3 regions of the Streptomyces sp. JNUCC 63 genome follow, and region 1 is predicted to be linked to each of the others. Evidence: riboswitches for the same ligand, from Rfam matches in the RefSeq annotation. Region 1 holds a riboswitch; each other region holds the start of a gene.

Region 1 (6,946 bases):
GGCATGACGGAGACCAGCGCGATGATGAACAGCAGTTGCGGGAAGGCGAGCAGGCCGTCCATCACACGGCTGATGACCGCGTCCACCCAGCCGCCGAAGAAGCCGGCGAGGATACCGAGGGCGGTCCCCAGGATGACGGCGACCACGGCGGACAGGAAGCCGACGAGCAGCGAGATCCGGGCGCCGTAGACGATGCGGGCGAAGATGTCGCGGCCGCTGACCGGCTCGACGCCGAGGAGGTGGTCGCCGCTGATGCCGCCGAGGGACCCCTTGGGGGTGCCGAAGAGCGGGTCGATCAGGTCCTCGTGGTGGAGCTCGGGGTCCTGCCCGACGGCGTGGGCGATCAGGGGCGCGAGCAGCGCGACCAGGATGAGGAAGAGCACGACGATGCCGCCCGTCAGGGCGAGTTTGTCCCGTTTGAGGCGCTCCCAGGCGATCCGGCCCAGGGAGCGCCCCTGGACGGCCTTCGCGCCGGTCGTCGCTACCGCCGCTTCGTCGACCGCGCTCGGGGCCGCTTCCGCGGTCGGCTCGTGCAATGGTGCCGTCATCAGGCAGGGACCCCTCTCAACCGGCGGTAGCCGGCCCGCACTTGCCGCTGTGGCGGCGTTGTTCAGTCCGTCGTACACAGGGGCGAAACCCCCTGCTGCGGGAGTCTTCAACGCATCGGCGACCAGTTGCCAGACTTGACGGTGAATGGATGCGTAAACGTGATGCGGGTTAGGGGGTTCCGTTATCCGGACAGTGGGTAACGGGGGTCGGACACGGGCGAGTTGGGGTATCCCGACACAGAAACGGACCTTCCGCCCTCATCTACGCGCGAAGAAAAGGCTCGCCCGGGGGAAGCCCTGCCGTCGGTCCGGCCCGGATGACGGTATGTCAGTAGCCGCCCCGCGCCGGCGGGTACCCGTAGCCGGTCGCCGGGGCCTGGGCCGGGGATGCGTGGCTCTCGCGGTCGTAGAACGGGCGGGAGTTGGCACGCAGCCACATCGCGACCGGGTCGTACTCGTCGGACATCGCGACGGTCGACACCGGCAGCCCGTCCGGAACGGCGCCGATGGACTGCTGCATCATCGCGCGCACCGAGTCGACGGCGGCCGGCGAGGTGTCGTACACGTCCAGGCCGATGGCGAGGTACGGCGCTCCGAGCGCCGGCTGCACCCAGGCGCGGCGCAGCGAGCGGACCGCCGGGGTGCGGTGGGCGTTCTGCGTGAGCAGGGCGTAGAACTGCGGGACCTCGACGGCCGGTTCGGACAGGCTGAGCGGCCCCGCCGGCTGGCGGTCCAGACCGGTGGCGATGCGGCGCAGGTCGAGCCAGGGGATGCCGACACCGCCGCCCGGGGCGTGCGGGTTCAGCCAGAGACCGTAGTGGTCGGGATAGAGGGTGCGGGCCACGTCGAGGCCGTCCACCACCTCGTACGACCGCATCCAGCCGCTGGCCGACAGCTCCTGGGCGGAGGTCACGCAGGGCGCGTAGCCGTGGCCGTCGACCTCCATGCGCCCGTACTGGGCGTCGGGGGAACCCGCCTGACCGTGCCACAGCAGCATCCAGATCTGGCCGGAGGACGGCGTCGCCAGTGCGCGCAGCAGCGCCTCGTAGGCGTCGTAACGCCCGGGCGTCACCTGGCGCAGCGTCTGCTCGACCTGCCCGGCCGTCGTGCCGCTGGCGCTCACGCTCACCTTTTGTACCGCCCCTCCACGAACCCCTCGACGAGCTGTGCACCTAGTGCCCGCGACCGGAAGGGTCCGCCGGAAAGCTCGCGGCGTCCGGTGCGGTGCGTCGCAAGGCGGAGCACCGCCCGCGTACTGGATGTACTCGGGTGGTGCGACAACGCGGCGAGGCACCGTGCCGGGCGTCGCGAGCCGGTGAACCCTTCCGGTCGCAGCACTAGCTTAAGGCCGCCTGCGAACTCGGTACCTGTTGCCGTTTTTGCGGCCGTGGGCCGCTCGTGGCCGCCCGCGGGTGCCCTCAGTGGGCGTGCTGGTAGAACGGCCGGACCTTTTCCCTCATCCAGTCGGCCACCGGGTCCTGGGTCACGTCCAGGAGGACCAGGTTGACCGGCCACGTGACCGGGGACTTGGCCAGGGCACGGCCCAGGGCGTCCAGGGGGCGGGCCAGCAGGTCGCCCTCCTGGTGGGACAGTTCGACGCCTATGAACATGACCGGGTCGGCCGTCTCGATGGCGGCCAGGCAGCGGCGGGCGGTGCTGACCACTCCTGCTTCGGCGAACTCGGCGGAGGCGGCGGAGAGGAAGTCCACCGGGTCGTCCTGCCAGTCGGGTTCGAAGAGGCGGACGCGGCCGCCGCTCGCCGGGCCGTCCAGTGGGGTGCGGCCCGCCCGGCACAGCTCGGCCACGGCCGGCGGCGGCAGCGGGATGCCGACCATGCCGTCCGGGTTGACGGCGATGCCGACCTGCGGGGGCAGTCCGCGCGCGAACTCGACGGCGGGCGCGATGGTGTACGCCATGTGCGAGCCGACGACCCGACGGAGCTGTTCCTCGGAGCTGAAGACCGGCACGTACGCCTGGCCGTCGACCTCCAGCGTGGGCAGGTCGAGCGGCCCGCTGTGCGGGCCGCCGCCGTTGGGCAGGGGAACCCAGAGGAAGCTGCGGCCGAGGACCTCGATGATCCGGCCGCCGGCCGACGGGACGCCGAGGGAGGCCGACAGCACCTCCTCCAGCTCGTTGCCGGGCCAACCGCCGTGCGGGTGGGGGTGCGCCTGTGCCGGGAAGTCCGGAGAAGAGTCCGCGGAGAAGTCCGCCGGGAAGTCCATCTGCTACCGCCTGCTGGGAACCACTGTGGTGACCGGAAGGCTATCGGGTACAGGGACGAACTCGATCCGCCGCAGGACCGCCGCGGCCTCGCGGTCCAGCAGGACCGCCGAGCCGCAGCCCTTCGGCGTCTCGCCCCGCCGCAGCGCGCGCAGCAGGCGGGCCACTGCCCGGCGGTGGCGCCGGAAGGCGTACGGCGAGACGCCGCGGCCGCGTTCCCGCTGGCCCGCCAGGGCGGTGCCGGGGGCGACGTCCAGCAGGAGCAGGTGCAGGGTGCCGCCACGGCGACGGGCGGCGCGGGCCAGCCAGGCGCGGACCCAGGGCTGTGTGCCGCAGTCGTGGACCACGACCGGGTCGCCGGAGCGCAGGACGCGGCGCAGGCCTGCGTAGTGGGCGAGGCGGATCAGGGGGCGGTAGAGGGCGTAGGGCAGGTACGGCGCCAGACGGGCGTCCCAGCGGTCGCGGGTGTCCTGGGAGTCGATCCGCGCGCCGCGCACCGCACGCCGCATCAACGTCGACTTGCCACCGCCGGGCAGCCCGGTGACGACGACCAGGTCCCCCGGCCCGAACCACAGCACGCGCACGCCACGTCCGCCCCCTCCACGCAAGTCACGAACGGCGGGCGGGGACCGCCGCGGCCGGGAGCGGGTCTCCTCGGGCACCGCGACGACCTGTCCGGGCTTCGGGAGGGGCCGCGCGGGCTTCGGCTCGGCGAGCGCCCGCCCCGGCAGCGGGGCGTGCTCCTCGGGTGCGGCGAGGGGCTGGGGCGTCGTGTGTGCCGTAGGCCTGTTCACCGTCGTCGTCCTCCCCAGGGGTGGTCATGGTCCGTCTCCCCGCCGAGCGTAAAGAGAAGGTAATGGACGAGCCTCGCGTTTCCGTGCGCGTACTGCCACAGGCCCGTCACAGATGTGGTCCTGCCGCGAGCGGGCCGGGCGTGCAATGATGGGCGCGGCAACTGCATACCGGCCGCTTGAATCCGCGCGGGAGAGCCCCCAGCCGTGTCGCTGGGGCGCCGAAGGAGCAAGTCCCTCCCTTGAATCTCTCAGGCACCGTTACCGCGCGGGCGAGGCACATCTGAAAAGCGGGCCGCTGACGCAGTGGCTCCACCCAAGGTGCAAGCCGTGACCGTCCGTCCGACGGCGGTCGTGGCGAACCTCTCAGGTTCCGATGACAGATGGGGAGGACATGAGATCCGTCCTCGCCCGTCCTGCCTTGGAGACCGACCGATGAGCAGTACCGAACCCCATCGACTCCGCCATACCGCGCTCGATGCGCTGCACCGCTCGCTCGGCGCGACGATGACCGACTTCGCCGGCTGGGACATGCCGCTGCGCTACGGCTCCGAGCGCGACGAGCACGTCGCCGTGCGCACCAGGGCCGGTCTCTTCGACCTCTCCCACATGGGCGAGATCACCGTCACCGGCCCGCAGGCCGCCGCGCTGCTGAACCACGCCCTGGTCGGCAACATCGCCTCGATCGGCCTGGGCCGCGCCCGCTACACCATGATCTGCCGGGTCGACGGCGGCATCCTGGACGACCTGATCGTCTACCGGCCGGCCGAGACCGAGTACCTGGTCGTCGCCAACGCCTCCAACGCCCAGGCGGTCCTCGACGCGCTGACCGAGCGGGCGGCCGGCTTCGACGCCGAGGTCCGCGACGACCGGGACAACTACGCGCTGCTCGCCGTCCAGGGCCCCGAGTCCCTCGCCGTCCTGAAGTCCCTCACCGAGGCCGACCTCGACGGCCTGAAGTACTACTCCGCTCTGCCCGGCATCGTCGCGGGCGTCCCCGCGCTGATCGCCCGCACCGGGTACACCGGCGAGGACGGCTTCGAGCTGTTCGTGGCCCCGGGCGACGCGGAGAAGCTCTGGCAGGCGATCACCGAGGCCGGCGCCCCGGCCGGGCTTGTGCCGTGCGGCCTGTCCTGCCGGGACACGCTGCGCCTGGAGGCCGGCATGCCGCTGTACGGGCACGAGCTGTCGCTCGCGCTGACCCCGTTCGACGCGGGCCTCGGCCGGGTGGTCAAGTTCGACAAGGAGGGCGACTTCGTGGGGCGCGAGGCCCTGCTGGCCGCCGCCGAGCACGCCGCCGCCGAGCCGCCCCGGGTCCTCGTCGGCCTGGTCGCCGAGGGCCGCCGGGTCCCGCGCGCCGGGTACCCGGTCGTCGCCGGCGGCGAGGTGATCGGCGAGGTCACCTCCGGCGCCCCCTCCCCCACCCTGGGCAAGCCGATCGCCATGGCCTACGTCGACGCCTCGCACGCCGCCCCGGGCACGGCGGGTGTCGCGGTGGACATCCGGGGCAGTCACGAGCCGTACGAGGTCGTGGCGCTGCCCTTCTACCAGCGGCAGAAGTGACACCGGCGCAACCGGTCGGAGTGACGTGAGCCGCGTCATCCCTGGTCACGCACATCTTTAGCAGTCCCTCATTCACCAGCACTCCCCGCGTACAGGAGAATTCAGGCCATGAACAACCCCCAGCAGCTGCGCTACAGCAAGGAGCACGAGTGGGTGTCGCCCGTCGAGGACGGCGTCGCCACGATCGGCATCACGGAGTTCGCGGCCAACGCGCTCGGCGATGTCGTCTACGCCCAGCTCCCGGAGGTCGGCGACACGGTGGCCGCGGGCGAGACCTGCGGCGAGCTGGAGTCGACCAAGTCGGTGTCCGACCTGTACTCCCCGGTCAGCGGTGAGGTCACCGCGGTCAACGAGGACGTGGTGAGTGACCCGTCGCTGGTGAACTCCGCGCCCTTCGAGGGCGGCTGGCTGTTCAAGGTGCGCCTCGAGGGCGAGCCGGCCGACCTGCTCTCCGCCGACGAGTACGCCGCCCACACGGCCGGCTGAGGAGCGGAACGAAGCACATGACTGAACAGAAGAACGTTCTCGACACGCCCCTGCACGAGCTCGACCCGGACGTGGCCGCCGCGGTCGACGCCGAGCTGCACCGCCAGCAGTCCACCCTCGAGATGATCGCCTCGGAGAACTTCGCCCCGGTCGCGGTCATGGAGGCCCAGGGCTCGGTCCTCACCAACAAGTACGCCGAGGGCTACCCGGGCCGCCGCTACTACGGCGGCTGCGAGCACGTGGACGTGGTCGAGCAGATCGCCATCGACCGCATCAAGGCGCTGTTCGGCGCCGAGCACGCCAACGTGCAGCCGCACTCCGGTGCCCAGGCCAACGCGGCCGCGATGTTCGCGCTGCTCAAGCCCGGCGACACGATCATGGGTCTGAACCTCGCGCACGGCGGGCACCTGACCCACGGCATGAAGATCAACTTCTCCGGCAAGCTCTACAACGTCGTCCCCTACCACGTGGGCGAGGACGGCCTGGTCGACATGGCCGAGGTGGAGAAGCTGGCCAAGGAGTCCAAGCCGAAGCTGATCGTGGCCGGCTGGTCGGCGTACCCCCGGCAGCTGGACTTCGCCGCGTTCCGCCGGATCGCGGACGAGGTCGGCGCGTACCTCATGGTCGACATGGCGCACTTCGCCGGCCTGGTCGCCGCGGGCCTGCACCCGAACCCCGTCCCGCACGCGCACGTGGTCACCACCACCACCCACAAGACGCTGGGCGGTCCGCGCGGCGGCGTGATCCTGTCGACGGCCGAGCTGGCCAAGAAGATCAACTCCGCGGTCTTCCCCGGTCAGCAGGGCGGTCCGCTGGAGCACGTGATCGCCGCCAAGGCGGTGTCCTTCAAGGTCGCGGCGAGCGAGGAGTTCAAGGAGCGCCAGCGGCGTACCCTGGAGGGCGCCCGCATCCTGGCCGAGCGCCTGGTGCGGGACGACGTGAAGGCGGTCGGCGTGGACGTGCTGTCCGGCGGCACGGACGTGCACCTGGTCCTGGTGGACCTGCGCGACTCCGAGCTGGACGGACAGCAGGCCGAGGACCGGCTCCACGAGATCGGGATCACGGTCAACCGCAACGCGATCCCGAACGACCCTCGCCCGCCGATGGTCACCTCGGGCCTTCGGATCGGCACGCCGGCCCTGGCGACCCGCGGCTTCACGGCCGAGGACTTCGCCGAGGTGGCGGACGTGATCGCCGAGGCGCTGAAGCCGTCCTACGACGCCGACGCCCTCAAGGCCCGGGTCGAGGCCCTGGCCGACAAGCACCCGCTGTACCCGGGTCTGAACAAGTAAGTCACACCTCTCGGCGGCACCGCGCGGGCCGGAGACCCCACTCCGC
Region 2 (6,946 bases), 5.4 Mb from region 1:
CGCCTTCCAGGGCAAGTACGCGTTCGCCGGCAACTACGACGGCTTCCGCATCTTCGACATCAGCAACCCGAGGGCTCCCAAGACGGTCTCCCAGGTGCTGTGCCCGGGGTCGCAGAACGACGTGTCCGTCTCCGGGAACCTGCTGTTCCTGTCGACCGACTCCTCACGCAGCGACAACTCCTGCTCGAGCACGACGCAGCCCGCGACCGAGAAGTCGTCGTGGGAGGGCATGAAGGTCTTCGACATCAGCGACAAGAAGAACCCGAAGTACGTCGCGGCCGTCGAGACCAACTGCGGCTCACACACGCACTCCCTCGTTCCCCATGGCCGCAACGTCTACATCTACGTGTCCTCGTACTCCCCGAGCCCGTCGTTCCCCGACTGCCGGCCCCCGCACGACGGCATCTCGATCGTCAAGGTGCCGCGCGACGCTCCCCAGAAGGCCGCGGTAGTCAACTTCGCGGTGCTCTTCCCGGGTGACGGCCCCGACGGTGGCGGCAACCCCGGCGCGCCCACCAACCCGGGCGTCTCCAAGACGACCGGCTGCCACGACATCACCGTGCTGCCGTCGAAGGACCTGGCCGCCGGTGCCTGCATGGGCGACGGCATCCTGATGTCCATCAAGGACCCGGAGCACCCGAAGGTCATCGACCAGGTCCAGGACAACGTCAACTTCGCGTTCTGGCACTCGGCGACCTTCAACCAGACCGCGAAGAAGGTCGTCTTCACCGACGAACTCGGCGGCGGATCCGCCGCGACCTGCAACGCGGCCATCGGCCCGAACCGCGGAGCCGACGGCATCTACGACATCGTCGGCAAGGGCGACCACCGCAAGCTCGTCTTCCGCGGTTACTTCAAGATCCCCCGGCACCAGGCGGACACCGAGAACTGCGTCGCCCACAACGGCTCGCTGATCCCGGTCAGGGGCCGCGACATCATGGTCCAGGCCTGGTACCAGGGCGGCGTCTCGGTCTGGGACTTCACCGACTCGACGAAGCCGAAGGAGATCGGCTACTTCGAGCGCGGCCCGCTCACCACGGACCGGCTGACCGTGGGCGGCTCCTGGTCCGCGTACTACTACAACGGCTACATCTACTCGAACGACATCGCCAAGGGCTTCGATGTGCTCAAGCTCAGCGACCGGCGCACCGACCCGGCCCGAAAGATCCACCTGGACCAGCTGAACGTCCAGACCCAGCCGGACTACTTCGACTGACAGCCCGGCAAAGGCCTGCCGGACTCCGGGCCCAGGAACCCGGAGACGTGGGCAAGCGCTGTGGCACCGGTCCCGCCGGGCGGCTCATCGCCCGGCGGGACACCCAGCTCCCAGTCCAGACCGAAGCAGTGGATGATCCCGCTGACTCCGCTCGGCACCAGGCGAGTGCTCGGGGGAGCGGTTCGCCTTCCCCCGCACTCCCGCGGTCCACGTGGCATGCGGCTGCACGACCCGGCAGACCTTCCCGGTCAAAGCACTGGCAAGAACGCGCGCGTGCTGGTGCAGCCGGCCCCGACCCCGGCTCCGGACACCGACGATTCCCAGCCATCACGTCGTCGAGGAGCATGGCCAGAGGGACGCTGGTGCGATGTCGGTGCGGTGATGAAGAATGCCGCCAGAAAGAGAGATCAACTTTGCCCGTGCTGGGTAAGCGATCTTCAGTCCCGCCTCCAGGAAGGCCACACTGATGCAGTCCGTCCCCCACCCGGCACAGGCCGTCGTCCTGCACTACCGCAGCCGCGCCGTCGCCCCGCTCCGTCCCCTGGGTGTCACGGATGCCGAACTGCTGCGCATCATCTCCGACCCCTGCACACCCGTGTTCCTTACGGTGCACGCGGGCGGACGCCGCAGATACAGCTACTGGCAGCCGTTCGACGCCCACACCGGCAGGGGGAGTTGCTACGTCGCCCTGCCGACTGACGCGTGCGACATACTGCACTCCACCGGACGGATCACGCTGGGCGAGCCGCTCGTCGATCCGGGCAGGACGATCTACCGCATCCGGCCCGCCGACACCCTGGCCGCTCCCCAGCGCTTGGTGCGGACAACGGCCCACGCGGCATGACCGACAGCCGACGCGATCCGTCGGCTGTCGGTCTTCGCCGGGTCGGGCCCCAGCCCTCCAGCCCGAGAGCGAACGCTACCCGTCCTGACCTCGCGACGACGGAGGTGAGGCCCCGGCCGCAAGATCGGATCCTCACCCGTGACCGCGAGGCGGAACTGGACCAGATCGAGGGGGTCCTGGATCGTTTCCCCGACCGGGCGTTCGTCTTCGACGAGTTCGGCCCACTCGGGATCCGGCCCACCGCGGGCCCGGGCTGGGCCGAGCAGAAACGCCCCGACCGGTTGCTCGTCTGCGTGCCCAGGCCGGCACCGCCCCCGACCTCACCACCCTCGTCGGCGAACTCCTCCTCAAAAGCCCCGGCTTCGCCGAACTGTGGGAACGCTACGACGTCGTGGGACGTAGGAGCACCAGCAAGACCCTCCACGGCCCCCAGGTCGTAAGACTCACCCTCACCAGCCGGAGCATGCACCTCGAAGGCACCCCGGGCCGGCGCCTCGGGGTCTACACAGCCGAACCCGGCACCCCCGACTACGACGCCATGCTCCTGCTCGACATGACCGCCACACACTGAGCCGAGTCCGTCCGAGCGGAAGCGCCAAGAACTCGGGTGCGCGGGCAGCAGCCGCCGGCGGATGTGGTCGGCCGTGTGCCGGGCGGTGGCCTTGGCCCGGGTCTCACTGGGACGGGGGCGGGGCCGGGCGGTCACCGTGGTCGGCTTGACCTCGATGCCGTGCGCGGCGGTCTGCTCGGGCAGAACCGCGATGACGGCAAGCCGGGTCCGCGGGCGGTCTCGGCGGCGTGATCGAGTTGTGCGTACGCCGCTTCCGCTGCGAGAACACCGCCTGCCCGGCGGTGACGTTCGCCGAGCCGGTCACGGTCCTGACCACCCCGCACAGCCGGTACACCCCGTTGCCGCGTGGGGCGGTCACATTTCCGCACACCCGAAAGCGAGCGGCGTTCCCAGCAGACGGGAACGCCGCTCGCTTTCAGTGCCGGTCCATGGATTCGGTGGCCGCGATGTCAGTCCTGATGCTCGGCTTCGGTTTCGGAGCGGACGGCAGCCTCATGGGCCAGACGGCGGGGGCGACGGCGGAGCACTGCCCATGCGATGCCGAGGACGACGAACCACACCGGGGTCGCCAGAAGCGCCTGCAGCGTGTCGGACTTCTGGGTCAGTGCCCAGATGAGGAACGCGAAGAACGCGAGCACGACGTAGCACATGGCGATGCCGCCGGGCATCTTGAACGTCGATGCCTCGTGCAGGTGCGGACGGCGCTTGCGGTACACGATGTAGCTGATCAGGATGATCGACCAGACGAACATGAACAGCACGGCGGAGACGGTGGTCACCAAGGTGAATGCCTCGATGATCGAGTTGTCCGTGGCGAGCATGACCACACCGGCGAGCAGGAACACCCCGGACAGGAACAGGGCGTTGGCCGGGACTTTCCTGGAGGTGAGTCGGCCGAATCGCGCCGGGGCGTCGCCCTCCTGGGCCAGCCCGTAGACCATCCGTGAGGTGGAGTAGATGCCCGAGTTCGCTGACGAGGCGGCCGAGGTCAGCACGACGAAGTTGATCACCGAGGCGGCGACCCCGAGGCCGGCGAGGGTGAACATCACGACGAACGGGCTGCGGTCCGCGCTGATCTCGCGCCAGGGCGTGACCGACATGATCACGACCAGCGCGACCACGTAGAACAGCATCACACGCACCGGGATCGAGTTGATCGCCTTGGGCAGGTTCCGTTCCGGGTTCTTGGTCTCGGCCGCGGTGGTGCCGACCAGTTCGATGCCGACGAAGGCGAAGGTCGCGATCTGGAAACCCGCGACGAATCCCATGGGACCGGTGGGGAAGAAGCCGCCGTCGTTCCAGAGGTTGGAGAAGCCTGCGGCGGCGCCCCCGGGCGCCTGGAAGTGGTTGAACACCATGCCGAGCCCGACGACGATCAGCGCCACGATCGCGACGATCTTGATCAGTGCGAACCAGAACTCGGTCTCGCCGAACGCCTTCACGGTGGGCAGGTTCAGGACGATCAGCACGACGACCGCGGCCAGCGCCGGTATCCACAGCGCAAGGCCGTGCCACCAGTACGACACGTATCCGGAGATCGCGATGACGTCGGCGATGCCGGTGACGATCCAACAGAACCAGTAGGTCCAGCCGGTGAAGAAGCCGGCCCACGGGCCGAGCAGGTCGGCCGCGAAGTCGGCGAAGGACTTGTAGCGCAGGTTGGACAGCAGCAGCTCGCCCATCGCCCGCATCACGAAGAACAGCATCACGCCGATGATCATGTAGACAAAGATCACCGAGGGGCCGGCCAGCGAGATCGTCTTGCCCGACCCCATGAACAGGCCGGTTCCGATCGCACCACCGATCGCGATGAGCTGGATGTGCCGGTTGGACAACTGCCGGGAAAGATGCTGCTCGCCCCCGGGCGGGGGCGTCGATCCGGACACCGGCAAGGTGGTCAGGCCGGTGTCACTGCTTTCAGACATCAGGGAGCAAACCTCATGGATCTCAAGACGCGTGCGGGCACGCGATAGGGGTGTCTCGGAAAGTGACCGCGCGCACAGGCGACGAACGGGCAGGATGATCCTGTGCGCGGACATGCGGCAGCCGACCGGAACGGTGCCGGACACGCTGAACACGCCCACGCGGAAAGCCGAAAATCAGCCCGGAAGTCGGCAGACGGGCGGCGGTAAGGGGGGAGGCAGCGGGACAGCCATCGGGGGCTCCTCGAGTGTCGAGCACGGGCGGTGCCCGTGCGGCCGAGTGAGCCTCCCCCTCTGTCATGGGCCTGAGAGCTTCACCGCGCGGAGCGCGGCTTGCACCGTGGGCGAGGCGCGTGAGCGCCTGCTTTCCAGAGTCGCCTGCCCGAGCGGTAGGGGTGCCTGAGAGTTTCCGGGGAGGTGTTGCTCCTTCGGCGCCCGGGTCTGGCTGACTCGGTACTCTCCCGCTGCGGGGTGAACGGCGATGTGCGGTGAGACTAGGACCACATCAGCGACCGGTCAAGGGACCGGCCGAATGCTGGACGTTGCTTTCGAGTAGTTTCGAGTGGTACGGCACTCGCCTTCAAGGGATGGCGTTTGTGCAGCTCAAGGCGTATGTCCTCATCGTGGTTCTTGATCGCTTTCCGTGCCGGAACCACGCAGGGTCACCACGACCGCGATCATGAACGGCCTCGCGCCGCGAAGGTCCGCCCGCGTGGCCACACCACGACTGAGACAGGCCGGTACCGGTGGTCCAGCGTGTTGCCGTAGTTGCCCATGTAGCCCTCGTACTGGGAGTCATAGGGCGTCAGGTCCGCGCTCGGGGTGCTGGCGCAAGCCTCGTAGTCGTGGACGTGCAGCGAGATCTGCTCGCCGCCGGTGCCGTCCGGGCCGGTCCACCAGCCGAGGGTGATCTCGTCGTCGATCAGGTCGCCGGACCCCCGGCTCCGGAACGCAGCCAGGTGCACCGGGAGAACACGGCCGGCATACGGGCGGCACGGCGCGCCGGTAGCGTGCCGAAGAGAACGAGCAGTAGACGAAGGGGAAGACCGCGGCGGCGGCCTGCAGTGCGTCGCCGACGGTTTCGGGGGGAGTCGTCCAGGTCCATCAGCGCGCGGGTGACCCGGTCCCGGTCCGCGCCGGACCGTTCGCCGGCATGTTCCCAGGACACCCGGCAGCCCGGACGCGTCTCACATCTTGATATGAGGCGACTGGTAAATGAGATTCTTGACATCGTTACCATGCCCGCACCGTTCGCGCAGCCGTTTCTCGAAGGGAAACGCGTGCCGTCGTGCGGGCCGTCGGCCCGTACCGCCGACGGCCGTTCTTTGCCCTCGTGCGAAAGACCAAGAAATGCCCGCACCAACCACCGGCCCAGCCCAGGCACCCGTCAACTCGCGGTCCCGCGTCCTCATCGCGAGCCTCATCGGCACGACGATCGAGTTCTACGACTTCTACATCTACGCGACCGCCGCCGTCCTGGTCTTCCCCGCGCTCTTCTTCCCGAACAGCGACCCGACCACGGCGCTGCTGTCGTCCTTCGCGGTGTTCGGCGCCGCGATGGTCGCCCGCCCGATCGGCGCCGTCGTCTTCGGACACCTCGGCGACCGGATCGGCCGCAAGGGCACGCTGGTGGCCTCACTTCTCACCATGGGCATCGCCACCTTCCTCATCGGCGTGCTGCCCACCTACGCGCAGGCCGGCTGGATCGCCACCGCGCTGCTGGTGCTGATGCGGCTCGCGCAGGGCTTCGCACTCGGCGGCGAGTGGAGCGGCGCCGCCCTGGTCGCCACCGAGAACGCCCCCAGCGACAAGCGCGCCCTCTACGGCACGTTCCCGCAGCTGGGAGCCCCGCTCGGCTTCATCATCGGCAACGGGCTCTTCCTGATCATCGGCGCGCTGCAGCCGTCCACGGCGGGCGCCGACCCGTCGCAGCCCTCCGAGGCCTTCCTGAGCTGGGGCTGGCGCGTGCCGTTCCTGTTCTCCGCCGTGATGGTCGCGATCGGCCTGTGGGTGCGGATGCGCCTCGTCGAGTCGACGGTCTTCGCCAAGACCCGCGAGGCCGGACTGGTGCGGAAGCTGCCGCTGGCCACCGTCTTCCGCAACCACTGGAAGCAGCTGATCCTCGGCACCTTCTTCATGCTCGCGACGTACGTGCTCTTCTATCTGATGACCACGTTCTCGCTGAGCTACGGCCGTGCCCCGAAGGACACCGCGGTGCCCGGCCTGGGGTACAGCTACACCACCTTCGTAGTGATGATGATCTTCGGCGTGCTGTTCTTCGCCGCGTTCACCCTGATCTCCGGCCCGCTCGCCGACAAGTACGGTCGTCGCGCCACCCTGATCTGGGTCACCGCCACGATCCTGGTCTTCGGGCTGGTGTGGGTACCGCTGAT
Region 3 (6,946 bases), 4.2 Mb from region 1:
CTCGAGAACGCGCCCAACGCCACGGCGGCCGAGGCGTTCATCCGGCTGGTGACGTCCGCCGAGGGCCAGAAGGTGCTGAGCCGGGCAGGATTCCTCGAGCCATGACGGAGTTGGACCGGTCCCGCACCGTGACCCCGGAGAACGGATCACGGCGCGGCCGCACCCGCCGAGGCGTGCCACTGCCCCTGATGCTCCCGGCCCTGGCGGGCCTGGCCTTCCTGCTGCTGCCGCTGCTCGCCCTGCTGGTCCGGGCTCCCTGGCGCAGCCTGCCGGAGCAGCTGACCAGCGCCGAGGTGTGGCAGGCCCTCCAGCTGTCCCTGGTCAGCGCCACCGCCGCCACCGCCGTGAGCCTCGTCCTCGGAGTCCCGCTGGCCTGGCTGCTGGCCCGTACGGAGTTCCCCGGGCGCGGGCTGGTACGGGCCCTGGTGACACTGCCGCTCGTGCTGCCCCCGGTGGTGGGCGGTGTGGCCCTGCTGCTGGCACTGGGCCGGGGCGGCGTCGTCGGGCAGTGGCTGGACGCCTGGTTCGGGATCACGCTGCCGTTCACCACCGCCGGGGTGGTGGTCGCGGAGGCGTTCGTGGCCATGCCGTTCCTCGTCATCAGCGTCGAGGGCACGCTGCGGGCCGCCGACCCGCGCTACGAGGAGGCGGCCACCACGCTGGGCGCCTCCCGCTTCACCGCGTTCCGCCGGGTCACCCTGCCGCTGATCGCGCCCGGCATCGCCGCGGGCGCCGTGCTCGCCTGGGCGCGGGCGCTCGGCGAGTTCGGCGCGACGATCACGTTCGCGGGCAACTTCCCCGGCCGTACGCAGACCATGCCGCTGGCGGTCTACCTGGCCCTGCAGAACGACCCGGCCGCCGCGATCGCCCTGAGCCTGGTGCTGCTGGCGGTGTCGATCGCGGTACTGGCGGGTCTGCGGGACCGTTGGATGACGGCCTCCACATGACCACGACTCTGCTCCCGATCATGATCCGCCCCGCATCCAGGACGAACGCCCCATGACCGACATCGACGAGACCCCGGCCGGCATCCGTGCCCAGGGCCTGCCCGGCCAGGGCCTGGACGCCCGCCTCGTCGTCGACCGCGGCACCTTCCGCCTCGACGTGGCCCTGACCGCCGCCCCCGGGGACGTCCTCGCGCTGCTCGGCCCGAACGGCGCCGGCAAGACCACGGCCCTGCGCGCTCTCGCCGGTCTGGTCCCGCTCACCGCCGGGCACCTGCGCCTGGACGGCGCCGCCCTGGACCGTACGCCGCCCGAGGCGCGGCCCGTCGGGGTCGTCTTCCAGGACTACCTGCTCTTCCCGCACCTGTCCGCCCTGGACAACGTGGCGTTCGGACCGCGCTGCCAGGGCGCGACCAAGGCCGAGGCCCGCGCGCAGGCCGCCGAGTGGCTGGCCCGCATGGGCCTGGCCGGCCACGCCGGTGCCAAGCCCCGCCGTCTGTCCGGCGGCCAGGCCCAGCGCGTGGCCCTCGCCCGCGCCCTGGCCACCCGGCCCCGGCTGCTGCTCCTCGACGAGCCGCTCGCCGCGCTCGACGCCCGTACCCGCCTGGAGATCCGCGCTCAGCTCCGGCGGCACCTCGCCGAGTTCGAGGCCGTGGCCGTTCTGGTCACCCACGACCCGCTGGACGCGATGGTGCTGGCCGACCGGCTGGTCGTCGTCGAGCACGGCCGGGCCGTCCAGGAGGGCACCCCGTCCGACATCGCCCGCCGTCCGCGCACGGACTACATCGCGCGGCTGGTCGGCCTGAACCTCTACCGCGGGCAGGCCGACGGGCACACCGTCCGGCTGGAGGCCGGACCCGCCCTCACCACCACCGAGGACCTGTCCGGACCGGTGTTCGTGGCCTTCCCGCCGGGCGCGGTCACCCTCCACCGGGACCGCCCCACCGGCTCCAGCGCGCGCAACCTGTGGCGCTGCGAGGTCGCCGGCCTGGAGACCCACGGCGACCAGATCCGCGCGGACCTCACCGGCGCACTCCCCCTCGCCGCCGACCTGACCACGGCGGCCGCCGCCGAACTCGACCTGCACCCGGGTGCGGTGGTCTGGGCGGCCGTCAAGGCGGCGCAGACGCACGCCTACCCGGCCTGATCCGCCCGCACAGGAAAGGGACCCCGCCCGGCCTCGAAGAAACGGCCGGGGCGGGGCCCCTCACGCGTGCTACGGCGCTCAGTCCTCGTACGCGTCCAGCGGCGGGCAGGAGCAGACCAGGTTCCGGTCGCCGAAGGCCTGGTCGATACGGCGCACCGGCGGCCAGTACTTGTCGGCGGCCGAGACACCGGCCGGGAAGACGGCCTCCTCACGGCTGTAGGCGTGCTCCCACCGGCCGCCCAGTGCGGAGGCGGTGTGCGGGGCGTTCCGCAGCGGGTTGTCGTCCGCGGGCCACTCGCCGGAGGCGACCTTCTCGATCTCGACGCGGATCGCGATCATCGCCTCGCAGAACCGGTCCAGCTCGGCCAGGTCCTCGGACTCGGTGGGCTCGATCATGAGCGTGCCGGCCACCGGGAAGGACATCGTCGGCGCGTGGAAACCGTAGTCGATCAGCCGCTTGGCGATGTCGTCCACGGTCACGCCGGTCGCCTTGGTCAGCGGCCGCAGGTCGATGATGCACTCGTGCGCGACCAGGCCGCCGGGGCCGGTGTAGAGCACCGGGTAGTGCGGCTCGAGGCGCTTGGCGACGTAGTTGGCGGACAGGACGGCCACCTGCGTGGCCCGCTTGAGGCCCTCGCCGCCCATCAGACGGACGTACGCCCAGGAGATGGGCAGGATGCCCGCCGAGCCCCACGGGGCGGCCGAGACCGGGCCGACCCCGGTCTCGGGACCGGCCTCGGGCTGCAGCGGGTGGTTGGGCAGGTACGGCGCCAGGTGGGAGCGTACGGCCACCGGGCCGACGCCCGGACCGCCGCCGCCGTGCGGGATGCAGAACGTCTTGTGCAGGTTCAGGTGGGAGACGTCGCCGCCGAAGTGGCCCGGCTTGGCGAGGCCGACCAGCGCGTTGAGGTTGGCGCCGTCGACGTACACCTGGCCGCCGGCCTCGTGGACCTGCGCGCAGATGTCGGCGACGTGCTCCTCGAACACGCCGTGCGTGGACGGGTAGGTGATCATCAGCACCGCGAGCTCGTCACGGTACTGCTCGATCTTCGCCCGCAGGTCCTCGACGTCGATCTCACCGTCCTCGGCGGTCCTGACGACGACGACCTTCATGCCGGCCATCACGGCGCTGGCGGCGTTGGTGCCGTGCGCGGAGGACGGGATGAGGCAGACCGTGCGCTGCTCGTCGCCGCCTGCACGGTGGTATCCGCGCACGGCGAGCAGACCGGCCAGCTCGCCCTGGGAGCCGGCGTTCGGCTGCAGGGAGACCTTGTCGTAGCCGGTGACCTCGGCGAGACGGTCCTCCAGCTCCCGGATGAGCGTGAGGTAGCCCTGCGCCTGCTCGGCGGGCGCGAAGGGGTGCAGTCCGCCGAACTCCGGCCAGGTGATCGGCTCCATCTCCGTGGTCGCGTTGAGCTTCATGGTGCAGGAGCCCAGCGGGATCATGCCGCGGTCGAGCGCGTAGTCGCGGTCGGCGAGCCGGCGCAGGTAGCGCAGCATCGCGGTCTCGGAGCGGTGCTGGTGGAAGACGGGATGGGTGAGGTAGTCGTCGGTGCGCAGCAGCGCCTCGGGCAGCGCCTCCTCGGCCGCGGCGTCCAGCGCCTCGATGTCGCCCTCGACGCCGAAGGCGGTCCACACGGCGCTCAGCTGCTCCCGCACGGTGGTCTCGTCGCAGGCGATCGAGACGTGGTCGGCGTCGACGAGGCGCAGGTTGACGCCGCCCTCGCGCGCGGCGGCGACGACCTCGGCGGCCCGCCCCTCGGCCTTGACGGTCAGCGTGTCGAAGTAGGCGCCGTGGACGAGTTCGGCACCGCCGGCCTTGAGTCCCTCGGCGAGGACCGTGGCGTAGCGGTGGGTGCGCCGGGCGATGCCCTTCAGGCCCTCGGGGCCGTGGTGGACGGCGTACATGCCGGCCATGACGGCGAGCAGCACCTGGGCGGTGCAGATGTTGCTGGTGGCCTTCTCCCGGCGGATGTGCTGCTCACGGGTCTGCAGGGCGAGGCGGTAGGCCTTGTCGCCGTCGGCGTCGACGGAGACGCCGACCAGGCGGCCGGGCAGGCTGCGGGCGAACTTCTCGTGCACCGCCATGTAGCCGGCGTGCGGGCCGCCGAAGCCCATCGGCACGCCGAAGCGCTGGGTCGTGCCGACCGCGATGTCCGCGCCCAGCTCGCCCGGCGACTTCAGCAGCGTGAGGGCGAGCAGGTCGGCGGCGACGGTGACCAGGGCGCCCAGTTCGTGTGCCTGGTCGATGACGGGCTTCAGGTCGCGTACGGCACCGGAGGCGCCCGGGTACTGCAGGAGTACGCCGTTGATCTCGCGTTCGGCGATGTCCGCCGGGATGCCCTCGGTCAGGTCGGCGACGACGACCTCGACGCCGGTCGGCTCGGCGCGGGTCTGGATGACGGCGATGGTCTGCGGCAGCGCGTCCGCGTCGACCAGGAACAGGCCCTTCTTGTTCTTGCCCATGCGCAGGGACAGCGCCATGGCCTCGGCGGCGGCGGTGCCCTCGTCCAGCAGGGAGGCGCCGGAGGTCGGCAGGCCGGTGAGGTCGGCGACCATGGTCTGGAAGTTCAGCAGCGCCTCGAGGCGGCCCTGGGAGATCTCCGGCTGGTACGGGGTGTAGGCGGTGTACCAGGCCGGGTTCTCCATGACGTTGCGCAGGATGACCGGCGGGGTGAAGGTGCCGTAGTAGCCGAGTCCGATCATCGAGCCGAGGACCTGGTTGCGGCCGGCCAGCGAGCGCAGCTCGGCCAGCACCTCGGCCTCGGTGCGGGCGCCCGGCAGGTCGAGCGCGTCGGTGTTCTTGATGACATCGGGCACCGCGGCGGCCGTGAGCTCGTCGAGCGAGCCGTAGCCGACCTGCGCGAGCATCTTGGCCCGCGCCTCCTGGTCGGGCCCGATGTGGCGCTGCTCGAAGGGGATGCCCTGTTCGAGCGCGGAGAGTGGAATGCGCTGGGCGGTCATTGCGGAGGCCTCCTGGTCTGACACGACCTTCGAGGGACACCACGGCACGGGTGCCCCGACGGCCTCCCCCTCTGTCATCTCAACCTGAGAGCTTCACCGGGCCGCCCGCGGGCTCCCGGTTTTCACCGTCGGTGAGAGCGGACACCGTCGACACCCGCTCTGCTTTCCAGAGTGACCTCGTCCGTGCGGTACGTGGGCCTGAGAGATTCCGGGGAGGATTTGCTCCTTCGGCGCCTCCGGTGGTGCCGGAGAGCTCTCCCGCACGGGGTCAGCAGCCGTTGCCAGCGTACCAGCGGGGCGGGCGCCGGGGCCTTCGAGTGGCCGTCGTGCTGATTGTGCTCTTTCGTAGTGCTTACGGATGAGCTGCGACCATGTGGAGGGACCGTGCAGACCGAGATCGATCCGCGCAACCTGATCGGCCGCAAGGCGTTCGATCGCAATGGCCACAAGATCGGCACGGTGGACGAGGTCTACCTCGACGACGCGACCGGTGTCCCGGAGTGGGCGGCCATACGCACCGGCCTGTTCTCCCGGGACGCCTTCGTGCCCCTGGAGCCCAGCGAGCTGGTCGAGGGCACTCTGCGAGTCCCCTTCGACCGCTCCCTGGTCAAGGAGGCCCCCGACTTCGGCGTGGGCCGCCATCTCTCCCCCGCGCAGGAACTGCAGCTCTACCACCACTACGGCCTGGACGTCGCCCCTCCCCCCTCCTTCCCGGACCGCGACTTCGGCAACCTGGCGGGCTCCGGCTCGGGCCCGGACGAGACCTGACACCCGAGCCGCGTCAGCCCCCTTTGACGGCAGCCTCCGAGGACACGTGACCGCCTGCCCCGTCCCCCGGCCCCGACAGCGCCGTGCCCCTGGGTCCGGGGGGTATGCGGTGCACCAGAGGGAGAGGATCCGCCGGTTCCAGGTCCGGGTCGTCGGTGGGGAAGGTCCGTATCCGGCCCGGCGGGGAGCCGGGGGTCTCGAAGCGGACGGTGACGCGGCCGAGGCCGCTGCCCTGGACCCAGCCGTGGCCGTACTCGGCGTGCCGTACGTCGTGGCCGGAGGGCCAGCGCCGCTCGGCGGGGGCCGGCTGGTCCGCTACCGGCTCCTGCCCCGGCTCTTCGACGGGGCTCTCGGCCTCCGCGCCCGCCGCCTGGGCGAACAGGTCCTCCTGGGTGTAGTCGGCGAGCCCGGACACGCCCACGCCGAGCAGCCGTACGCCGCCCGTGGTGTCCACGGAGTCCAGCAGCCGGGCAGCCGCCTCCCGCACCACCGCGGGGTCGTCCGTGGGCCCGCGCAGGGTCTCGGACCGGGTCAGGGTGGAGAAGTCGTAGCGGCGCACCTTCAGCACGATGGTGCGCCCCGACAGCCCGGCCGCGCGCAGCCGCCGTACGCACCGGTCGGCGAGCCGCCGCACCTCCATGCCCACCCGGGTCCGGTCGTGGATGTCCACGTCGTAGGTGTCCTCGACCGACACCGACTTGGCCTCGCGCTCGGCGACGACGGGCCGCTCGTCGTGGGCCAGCGCCATGGCGTACAGCGCGTGGCCGTGCGCCTTGCCGAGCAGCCGTACGAGCTCGTCCTCACCCGCTTCGGCGAGCTCGTCGACGGTGTGGATCCCGGCCCGCCGCAGATGGTCGCCCGTCGCCGGCCCGACGCCCGGCAGGGTCCGCACGGACATGGGTCCGAGCAGGGCCCGCTCGGTGCCGGGCTCGATGAGCACCAGCCCGTCGGGCTTCGCCTTTTCGGAGGCGATCTTGGCGAGCATCTTGGAGGCGGCCAGTCCCACGGAGCCGGTCAGCCCCGTGACGGCCCGGATGTCGGCGCGCAGCCTGGTCCCCGCCAGCCGGGCCGAGTCCGCGTCCCAGGCCGCTCCCCCGGCCTCGAGGTCCACGAACGCCTCGTC

The links. A riboswitch is a leader RNA that binds a small molecule or an ion and turns the genes downstream of it on or off. The one in region 1 is predicted to bind glycine.
Region 2: another riboswitch for glycine. It lies ahead of cycA (D-serine/D-alanine/glycine transporter); the one in region 1 lies ahead of gcvT (glycine cleavage system aminomethyltransferase GcvT).
Region 3: another riboswitch for glycine. It lies ahead of gcvP (aminomethyl-transferring glycine dehydrogenase); the one in region 1 lies ahead of gcvT (glycine cleavage system aminomethyltransferase GcvT).

The regions. Positions count from the first base shown of each region.
Region 1 is NZ_CM135963.1:2,429,774-2,436,719, forward strand. Features, by position in the region: gene ACX25U_RS10890 (ABC transporter permease) at 1-548, opposite strand, end outside; gene ACX25U_RS10895 (enhanced serine sensitivity protein SseB C-terminal domain-containing protein) at 877-1,671, opposite strand; gene ACX25U_RS10900 (enhanced serine sensitivity protein SseB) at 1,967-2,770, opposite strand; gene ACX25U_RS10905 (AAA family ATPase) at 2,774-3,562, opposite strand; glycine riboswitch at 3,740-3,836, shown strand; glycine riboswitch at 3,837-3,952, shown strand; gene gcvT (glycine cleavage system aminomethyltransferase GcvT) at 3,995-5,122, shown strand; gene gcvH (glycine cleavage system protein GcvH) at 5,231-5,608, shown strand; gene glyA (serine hydroxymethyltransferase) at 5,626-6,900, shown strand.
Region 2 is NZ_CM135963.1:7,874,966-7,881,911, forward strand. Features, by position in the region: gene ACX25U_RS36540 (LVIVD repeat-containing protein) at 1-1,216, shown strand, start outside; gene ACX25U_RS36545 (hypothetical protein) at 1,683-2,060, shown strand; partial or broken gene ACX25U_RS36550 (IS630 family transposase) at 2,201-2,344, shown strand; gene ACX25U_RS36555 (MmyB family transcriptional regulator) at 2,350-2,631, shown strand; gene cycA (D-serine/D-alanine/glycine transporter) at 3,081-4,556, opposite strand; glycine riboswitch at 4,841-4,930, opposite strand; glycine riboswitch at 4,931-5,028, opposite strand; gene ACX25U_RS36565 (hypothetical protein) at 5,231-5,518, opposite strand; gene ACX25U_RS36570 (MFS transporter) at 5,904-6,946, shown strand, end outside.
Region 3 is NZ_CM135963.1:6,629,840-6,636,785, reverse strand. Features, by position in the region: gene modA (molybdate ABC transporter substrate-binding protein) at 1-105, shown strand, start outside; gene modB (molybdate ABC transporter permease subunit) at 102-947, shown strand; gene ACX25U_RS30540 (ABC transporter ATP-binding protein) at 1,000-2,091, shown strand; gene gcvP (aminomethyl-transferring glycine dehydrogenase) at 2,170-5,055, opposite strand; glycine riboswitch at 5,232-5,326, opposite strand; gene ACX25U_RS30530 (PRC-barrel domain-containing protein) at 5,440-5,823, shown strand; gene ACX25U_RS30525 (DNA polymerase IV) at 5,837-6,946, opposite strand, start outside.